4 regions of the Rahnella perminowiae genome follow, and region 1 is predicted to be linked to each of the others. Evidence: predicted binding sites of a transcription regulator. Region 1 holds the regulator's gene; each other region holds the start of a gene.
The links. The regulator PhoB, encoded in region 1, activates phosphate uptake and scavenging genes when phosphate is short. The targets are predictions, from matches to a motif close to CTGTCATAAAACTGNCNNAT.

Region 1 (2,207 bases):
CGGTTTTCCGTCACGCTGACTGAGCACCAAAATCTGTTCAGACAGATTTTCGCCGACAGTGGCAATCACCCGCGTATTCAGGCAGGAAAGTAGCTCGCGTGATTCATTAAGTGTTGCGACGGAATCGTGGTTGCCAGCCAGTACCACCAGCTGACAGCCGGTTTGTTGTAATTCCACCACGAAGCGGTTATACAATTCGCGGGCATAACTGGGCGGTGATCCGGTATCGAAAATATCACCCGCGACAATCACGGCGTCGACCTGATGTTGCTGCACCTGACCGGTCAGCCAGCGCAGAAATGCCTGATGTTCGGCTGCACGGCTTTTGGTGAAAAAGTACTGGCCAAGATGCCAGTCTGACGTGTGGATCAGGCGCATGAGACTCCTGTATGAACCCTGGATGACGACAATGGGGCAAAGTATAAACGTCGGCGGGGGGAGATGTCCCCGATAAATCAGTCCAATTTCAGCGAGATGGCCGCTAATTATCTGTCATATTTGACTGTAATGAACCATTCTTTTCATTCATAAATCTGTCACAAAACTGACGCATAATGGCGCCCGCAATCAAATAAAAGATCGCTAACCTATTGGCAGGACCTACGATGGCTAGACGTATATTGGTGGTTGAAGACGAAGCTCCAATCCGTGAAATGGTGTGTTTTGTACTGGAACAAAATGGCTATCAGGCCGTAGAAGCTGAGGATTTTGATTCAGCGATTGGGCAGCTTGTTGAACCTTACCCTGAACTTATCCTGCTCGACTGGATGTTACCTGGCGGTTCCGGTATTCAGTTTATTAAGCATCTTAAACGTGAGGCGCTGACCCGCGAAATTCCGGTAATGATGTTGACCGCACGCGGTGAAGAAGAAGATCGGGTGCGTGGCCTCGAAGTCGGTGCCGATGATTACATCACCAAACCGTTTTCCCCGAAAGAGCTGGTTGCCCGCATTAAAGCGGTGATGCGTCGCATCTCGCCAATGGCGGTGGAAGAAGTGATCGACATGCAGGGTTTAAGCCTGGATCCCTCGTCTCACCGGGTGATGGCCAACGAACAGGCGCTTGATATGGGGCCGACAGAATTTAAGTTATTACACTTCTTTATGACGCATTCTGAACGTGTTTATAGCCGGGAACAGTTGCTCAATAACGTCTGGGGCACTAACGTTTATGTGGAAGATCGCACCGTAGACGTGCATATTCGTCGTTTGCGTAAGGCGTTGGAAACCAGCGGACATGACAGAATGATCCAGACTGTTCGTGGTACCGGATACCGTTTTTCAACGCGTTATTGAGTCCTCACAGCGGAGAATCTGTGTGCTAGAACGTTTGTCATGGAAACGATTGGCCGGCGAATTTTTTCTCTTTTGTCTGCCAGCGTTAATTCTCGGTATTTTCGTCGGTCATTTCGGCTGGCTCCTGTTTGTGTCGCTGGTTGCGGCACTGGGCTGGAATTATTACAACCAGCTCAAACTCTCTCACTGGCTGTGGCTTGACCGCAGTATTACGCCGCCGAACGGCCGCTGGAGCTGGGAGCCGCTGTTCTACGGGCTTAACCAGATGCAGATGCGCAACCGGCGTCGGCGTCGTGAATTAGGTCAGTTGATCAAACGTTTTCGCAGCGGTGCTGAATCGCTGCCAGATGCCGTGGTGCTGACCACGGAAGAAGGCAATATTTTCTGGTGTAACGGGCTGGCGCAGGATCTGCTCGGTTTCCGCTGGCCGGAAGATAACGGGCAACATATCTTCAACCTGCTGCGTTATCCGGAATTCCGGCTGTGGATCCAGACCCGCGATTTCAGCCGGGCGCTGAATCTGCAACTCAATAATGAGCATTACGTCGAGTTTCGCGTTATGCCTTATTCAGAAGGGCAACTGCTGATGGTGGCACGCGATGTCACACAGATGCGCCAGCTCGAAGGTGCACGGCGTAACTTCTTTGCTAACGTCAGTCATGAGCTGAGAACCCCGCTGACCGTATTGCAGGGATATCTGGAAATGATGGAAGACGCCAAACTGGAAGAACCTTTCCGCACCAAAGCACTGGATACCATGCAGGAACAGACGCGGCGAATGGACGGGCTGGTGAAGCAGTTGCTGACGCTGTCGAAAATCGAAGCTTCAGCGAATATTGATTTGCATGAGAAAGTCGATATTCCGGTGATGCTCGGTATGCTCGAACGTGAGGTGCAAACGTTAAGCAACGG
Region 2 (2,207 bases), on a different contig from region 1:
ATTTGTACCGCCGCACGGGCAAAGCGTACCGGCGTGCCATCCGGTGCGGTGAGGTGATGCACTGTATTCAGCGTCAGCGGATAACCGTCCGGCACGGCCACCACCGGCGGCAATTCCAGCCGGGATGGATTGACGTTGATCAGCGGCTTCTCACCGGACAAACGAAACGTCAGGATATCGCGCTCGTTACCGAGCATATTTTCAAACAGGCCGGGATTACGGCTGAGCTGCGACAGCGGAAATTCGTTGGCAAGCAGATGACGGAAATACTGAACGCGGCCGCTGACCTGATAATCTGCACGGCGTACCAGTTCTTTATCCATCGAGTAATAGAGATAAAAACCAACAGCGCTGACGACCAGTGAGGCGATCAGCGCAAACAGTAAGGTGGCGCGAAGCGTCAGCGACATGCCGCGCTCAGGGAGTGGAGTAAATTGCCGATCAGTCATGTCGCACTTCGCACACATAACCAATCCCGCGCACGGTATGGATAAGTTTCACCTCAAAGGTGCGGTCAACTTTGCCACGCAGGCGCTTAATGGCAACATCCACCACGTTGGTATCGCTGTCGAAATTCATGTCCCAGACCTGTGAGGCGATCATCGTCCGCGACAGCACTTCCCCCTCGCGACGCATCAGCAACTGCAGCAACATGAATTCCTTGTTGGTCAGCGCAATGGCCTGATCCTGACGGGTGACACGACGGCGCAACACATCAAGATTCAGGTCTGCCACCGAATAGATATCGGGTTCGCGGGTGGCCGGGCGGCGCAGTAATGTACGGATACGCAACACCAGTTCGGTGAAGGAGAACGGCTTGATGAGATAATCGTCAGCGCCCAGTTCCAGCCCGTGAATGCGATCCTGCACCTCATCGCGGGCGGTGAGAAACAGCACCGGCACGTCGCTTTTTTTGCGCAGGACTTCCATCACCTGCCAGCCGTCCAGCCCCGGCAGCATAACATCGAGGATCACCGCATCGTAACCGTCTTCCAGCGCCAGAAACAGGCCATCAGCACCGTTACGCGCCAGATCCACGCTGTAACCTGCTTCTGTCAGTCCTTTTTTCAGGTAGTCGCCTGTACTGACATCGTCTTCAATCACCAGTATTCGCATTCAGGCCCCCAGCGCCGTATGACCATTCACCTAAAGAATGATTCATCTGAAAGTTTATCAGTTTCGTCAGTCATCTTTGATGACAATTTTGTCATCAATTTGTCATCAGCCAATACCGGTTTATCGTCCACTCTTAAGGAAGTTATCCATCACTGGCAGGTTCAGTGATTCATCTAACAGAATGAAATAACGCTGGAAAATGGAGAGTTAATTATGAATGCACCAACACGTATCGCTGGTTTGTTACTGGGTTCCCTGCTGATGTGCAGCGGAATGACATCCGCTTTTGCCGCCGATAATGTGATTAAACCCACACGCGGAACCATTGATTCAGTTAATGACTCATCAGTACAAATCACCACCCGTCAGGGTGAAAAACTTGACGTTAAACTGACCGATCAGACCAAAATCAATGCCGTCACCAAAGGCAACATCAGCGATATCAAAGCGGACAGCTTTATCGGGACGGCAGCCGTTCCGCAGGCTAACGGCACGCTGAAAGCGCTGGAGGTCCACGTCTTCGCACCCAGCCTGCGCGGCAGCGGTGAAGGCTTCAATCCGTTTGAATCCGCCGATGGCAAAATCAATACCATGACCAACGGCACCGTCGGCAAGCTGGTGAACAGCAACGGCCGCACCCTGACCGTGAAATATCACGATGCTGAGAAAACTGTCGTCGTGCCTGACGATGTGCCGGTTGTTCTGCTGGCACCGGGCGACCGCAGCCTGCTGAAACCGGGCACTAAAATCGTATTGTTTGCCATGAAAGATGACAAAGGTGCGCTGGTTGCCCGTGGTATTGCTGCCGGTAAAGACGGCATCGCGCCTCCGATGTAATCCGGCCAGTCAACAGGAGATTAAGCGTGAAACCTCAGCTCTCATTACCCCGAAAACGCCGGATCCATTCCTGGCCGGTTCGTATCTGTCATTGGATCAATGTGCTGGCAATGATCGGCATGGTGATGAGCGGCTGGGGGATTTATAACGCCGATCCGCTTTTCGCTTTCACTTTTCCGCAAAACACTACCCTCGGCGGCTGGCTGGGCGGCAATATAGCCTGGCATCTGGCGGTGATGTGGCTGCTGGCGGCT
Region 3 (2,207 bases), on a different contig from region 1:
TTTACCGTCTTTTTGGGTATTAATGGTGACATTCGGCACACGGTCGCAGACCCCTTTACAGCCTTCGTCATTGTCTTTCCAGAATACTGAAACGCCGGCCTTATGCAGAATATCCAGCAAACCTTCACTGTTACGGGCGCGGTTGGCGTCGTAACTGGTGCGTTTCATGTTTGAGAACATGCACGGCACAGAAATTGCCGTTGCCGTACCGCATGACGTCATCTTCGTAAAGTACACCACGTCCGGAATGGCTTGCGTGTACTGATTGGTTGGTTTGGCGTATCCCTCATACGACTGATTTTGCGCCCGTGCTGTTTCCCCGATCACCAGGAACACCAGATTGGGTTTTTGCCCCGGTTGTTGTACCAGTTTTGCATCATTACCAAGAGTCCGGAACGGCATTTTCGGTGTGAAGTAACGGTGATTCATGTACTGGAACGCACTGTAAAGATAGTTGGTCGGTACGATTTCCAGATTCAGAGTGCGGTTGTTACGGCCAACGGAAGCATAATCTTTGTAAAAAACGCCGGCAATGGAAGCAACGACCAGCAATGAAATCACCATTGACACCAGGCGTACTCCCAGACGGCGCAGCAGTGTTTTTTCATAGCTGACCGGTGTCAGGAAAAGCAAAATCGCGGGCAAAACGCCGGTGAAGACAAACCACAGCACCACTTTCAGATTCAGGTATGAGGATGCTTCAGCAGATTGCGTCTCGAGGATATTCTCGATCATGCCGCGATCGAAAACGACCTGGAAGGTCATCATCGCGAAACTGGCGAGGGCACTGACCGGGAGCACGATAATGAAGAATGGCTTAAGCAACGGGCGAAAACTGAAAGGGGTGAACACAAAGTTCAGTGCGGCAAACAGCGCGACCGGTATGCTCAGGGCGAAAGCCAGATTGTATGCGGGCAGTGCATTTAAGATGCGGTAAAAATGCAACAAAATAGGTAAGTTAACCACAAAGGTAAAATACAGAGTCAGCAATAAAGTCAGCGTAAAGTAGCTGATCTTCGGAAATATATAGCGCAATGAAAACTCCCAACAAAATGACGGTAGCAGGGTTAATGTGAGGGAAAGATAACGTACGGAAATGAATATTCATAAGAATATTCATCCAAGCTTAAGAAAGCCTTAATCTACCCGTCATAAATCCTTCATCCTGCAGCGTTTCTGAAAAAGTTCAGAAAATATATAAAATATAAGAGACCGCCTTTTCTTGCATGAAGCCTTATGCTCACCGGCGTAGCGATGTGGATGTTCAACGAAACACCCTTTGTTTAAACCTCTCTGAGCGCGTTTCCCTCCGCTCATTTTGTCTTTCCCTGATTATGCCTGACCGGTTTAATTCATCACTGACTGTCTGCGGGCTGTCAGAAGGATATTCGTTTTGATCTCATCTTCGGCCATCATTGCGGCCAGCAGCATTATTGAACCCGGTGTGATTATTGGGCCGCGAGTGGTTATCGGGCCTTTTTGTGTTATTTCAGCGGGTGTGCAAATTGGCGAAGGAACATGCATTTCTTCGCATGTCATCATCAACGGCAATACCAAAATAGGTAGGGATAATCAGATTGGCAGAGGCTCATCCATTGGCGAAATCAGTCAGGATTTGAAATACGCCGGAGAACCTACCGGACTGGAAATCGGCAATGGAAACCAGATTGGCTGCCATGCCACATTACATCGAGGCACTGTACAGGGCGGCGGTATGACCCGGATAGGGCATCTGAATATTTTTGAGCGGGGTGTCCATCTCGGCCATGACTGCCAGGTGGGAAATGCCACGTTCATTGGCGAACATAGTGCTCTGGCAGGGCATGTTTTATTAGGTAATGATGCGCGGATTGATGCCCTGAGCGCAGTGCATCAGTTTTGTATTATTGGTGCGGGAGCCCGTTTGCTTGCCAATACGTGTGTGGTGCAGGATGTGCCGCCGTTTGTGATGGCAGGCGGAAACCGCGCGGTACCTAAAGGGATAAACGAGCAGACAGCAGAATTTTGCCGGGCTGGCAGTTCGCAGCAAAATATCATCCGCTATCTGTACGATTTGCTTTATCACCGGCAGGAAACGATTGAACGGGTAAAGTCAGAAATTGAGCGGCTCAGCACGGAATATCCGTTACTGTGCCACTTCAATGCTTTTTTCCTTCATTCAGCGCGCGGGATCATTCGTTAACGGGTTTACGGTAATCCTGCGGCTG
Region 4 (2,207 bases), on a different contig from region 1:
ATCGGATGAATTACGCAGTTTGGTATCCACATTTAATTCTTTATCGAAGAAATCTTTTACACACTGATTATCACCGATTTGCTGAGTGGCATTCTGCCCGCCCAAAATACCTAAGTTTAATTCTTTAGGAGCATCTTCTGCCATGCTGTGCATCGCGGTAAAAGAACCTGCTACGAAGACTGCCAGACGTAATAACTTCTTCATGAAATAATGACCTTGTGTAGATTGAGTGAAAGTAGAAATAAGCACTGCAAAAAAATAAATAACATTATTATTTAACTGTTTATAGCGTCGTGCTCTTCACCGTATAACTGATGCAAAATATCATCAGTTAACTGATCCGGATGTCCGTCGAAAATAATCTGCCCTTTCGCGATGCCGATAACGCGGGTGCAATAATCTTTCACCAGTTCAACCGAATGCAGATTGACCATCACGGCAATATTCTCTTCGCTGACTTTTTTCAGCGCATTCATGATGCGCAGGGTATTTTTCGGATCCAGTGACGCCACCGGTTCATCAGCCAGCAGAATTTTTGGGTTCTGCATCAGCGCACGACAAATCGCTACCCGCTGCATCTGGCCACCGGAAAGGTTTTCGGCACGCTGCAACGCATGCGGCAACATGTGCAGCCATTCAAGCAAAGAGATGGCACGGGCACGGTCTTCGTCGTCGAACTGATTAAAAAATGATTTGAACGTTGAGGTGTGACTGAGACGCCCCAGTAACACATTTGTCAGAACATCAAGACGAGGTACCAGACAGAAATCCTGGAAAATCATGCCACAACACGAGCGCCAGCGACGCAACGCTTTGCCGGTCAGCCCTGCCAGTTCCTGCTGTTCGCCATTTTCGTAATGGCATACCACACTGCCTTCTGTGAGCGGGATAGTCCCGTTGAGAACATGCAGCAGAGTGGATTTACCTGCGCCGGAACGGCCAATTACCGCCACGAATTCACCGGCATGGAGATCAAAATTGATGTCATTCAGGACACGCTGACCTGATTTGTAGGATTTCACGAGACCCTTGACGTCCAGAACCTTGTTCAGATGCTGTGGCCCGGTCTGAGGATATTCAGCCTGTGCCAGCTTAAGTTGAGCTTGAGCCATGATGCTGTCTCTCGGTTGCTTTCGTTATCTGGCGTTCATTAAGCGCGAGTTTTATGACACATCAATGACGATTTAATGGACAGCGCATGACAAAAATGCAACAGATTAAGTGAAATTACCTAACCCATATCCCGAATGACGTTTAACTTAATAAGTATCATTTAAACCTATGATTAGATGGCATCACATTAAAAAAGGAAGATGAAATGGATAATCAGTCACTCATCGCCGCGCTGAAAGAGATTGCAGGCAGCCGCCACGTGTTGACCGGCGACAGCAATACCGAACGCTATCGTAAAGGGTTCCGCTCCGGTGGCGGCAAAGCGCTGGCGGTGGTTTTTCCGCAAACGCTGCTGCAACAGTGGCAACTGCTCAAGGCCTGTATCGCCGCCGATAAGATTGTCATTATGCAGGCCGCCAATACCGGCCTGACCGAAGGCTCGACGCCCAGCGGCGACGACTATGACCGCGACATTGTTATTTTCAGCACACTGAAACTGGACCAGATCCAGTTACTCGACGGTGGCCATCAGGTGATCGGTTTTCCCGGCAGCACGCTCTACAAACTGGAAAAGATCCTCAAACCCTACAACCGCGAACCGCACTCGGTGATTGGCTCGTCCTGCATTGGCGCGTCGGTGGTCGGCGGGATTTGTAATAATTCCGGCGGATCGCTGGTGAAACGCGGACCGGCATATACCGAAATGGCGTTGTATGCGCAGATCGATGTGCAGGGTGAATTGCAACTGATTAACCATCTGGGAATTAACCTTGGCGAAACGCCGGAAGAAATCCTCACACGTCTCGAAAGAGGCGATTACCGTGAAACCGATATCACGCATGATCAGCGCCTGGCCTCGGATCATGATTATGCTTCTCGTGTCCGCGAAGTTGATGCGGATACACCATCGCGTTTCAACGCGGATGAACGACGTTTATTTGAAGCATCCGGTTGTGCGGGTAAACTGGCCGTTTTCGCCGTACGGCTGGATACCTTTCCGGCAGAAACACAACAGCAGGTTTTTTACATCGGCACCAATGACACTGCGGTGTTGACAGAATTACGTCGTCAGATCCTGCGTGATTTCGTTAATC

Region 2: J1781_RS09785 (heavy metal response regulator transcription factor) is a predicted target of PhoB. The motif match lies at 1,205-1,224, and genes of this name have one in related genera.
Region 3: J1781_RS13420 (phosphoethanolamine transferase) is a predicted target of PhoB. The motif match lies at 1,147-1,166, and genes of this name have one in related genera.
Region 4: phnC (phosphonate ABC transporter ATP-binding protein) is a predicted target of PhoB. The motif match lies at 1,153-1,172, and genes of this name have one in related genera.

What each region holds. Positions count from the first base shown of each region.
Region 1 is NZ_JAFMOT010000179.1:61,400-63,606, forward strand. Features, by position in the region: gene sbcD (exonuclease subunit SbcD) at 1-378, opposite strand, end outside; gene phoB (phosphate response regulator transcription factor PhoB) at 606-1,295, shown strand; gene phoR (phosphate regulon sensor histidine kinase PhoR) at 1,318-2,207, shown strand, end outside.
Region 2 is NZ_JAFMOT010000171.1:9,602-11,808, reverse strand. Features, by position in the region: gene J1781_RS09790 (heavy metal sensor histidine kinase) at 1-449, opposite strand, end outside; gene J1781_RS09785 (heavy metal response regulator transcription factor) at 442-1,116, opposite strand; gene J1781_RS09780 (hypothetical protein) at 1,330-1,953, shown strand; gene J1781_RS09775 (cytochrome b/b6 domain-containing protein) at 1,980-2,207, shown strand, end outside.
Region 3 is NZ_JAFMOT010000177.1:67,535-69,741, reverse strand. Features, by position in the region: gene J1781_RS13420 (phosphoethanolamine transferase) at 1-1,035, opposite strand, end outside; gene lpxA (acyl-ACP--UDP-N-acetylglucosamine O-acyltransferase) at 1,394-2,182, shown strand.
Region 4 is NZ_JAFMOT010000156.1:29,914-32,120, reverse strand. Features, by position in the region: gene phnD (phosphonate ABC transporter substrate-binding protein) at 1-204, opposite strand, end outside; gene phnC (phosphonate ABC transporter ATP-binding protein) at 276-1,112, opposite strand; gene dld (D-lactate dehydrogenase) at 1,319-2,207, shown strand, end outside.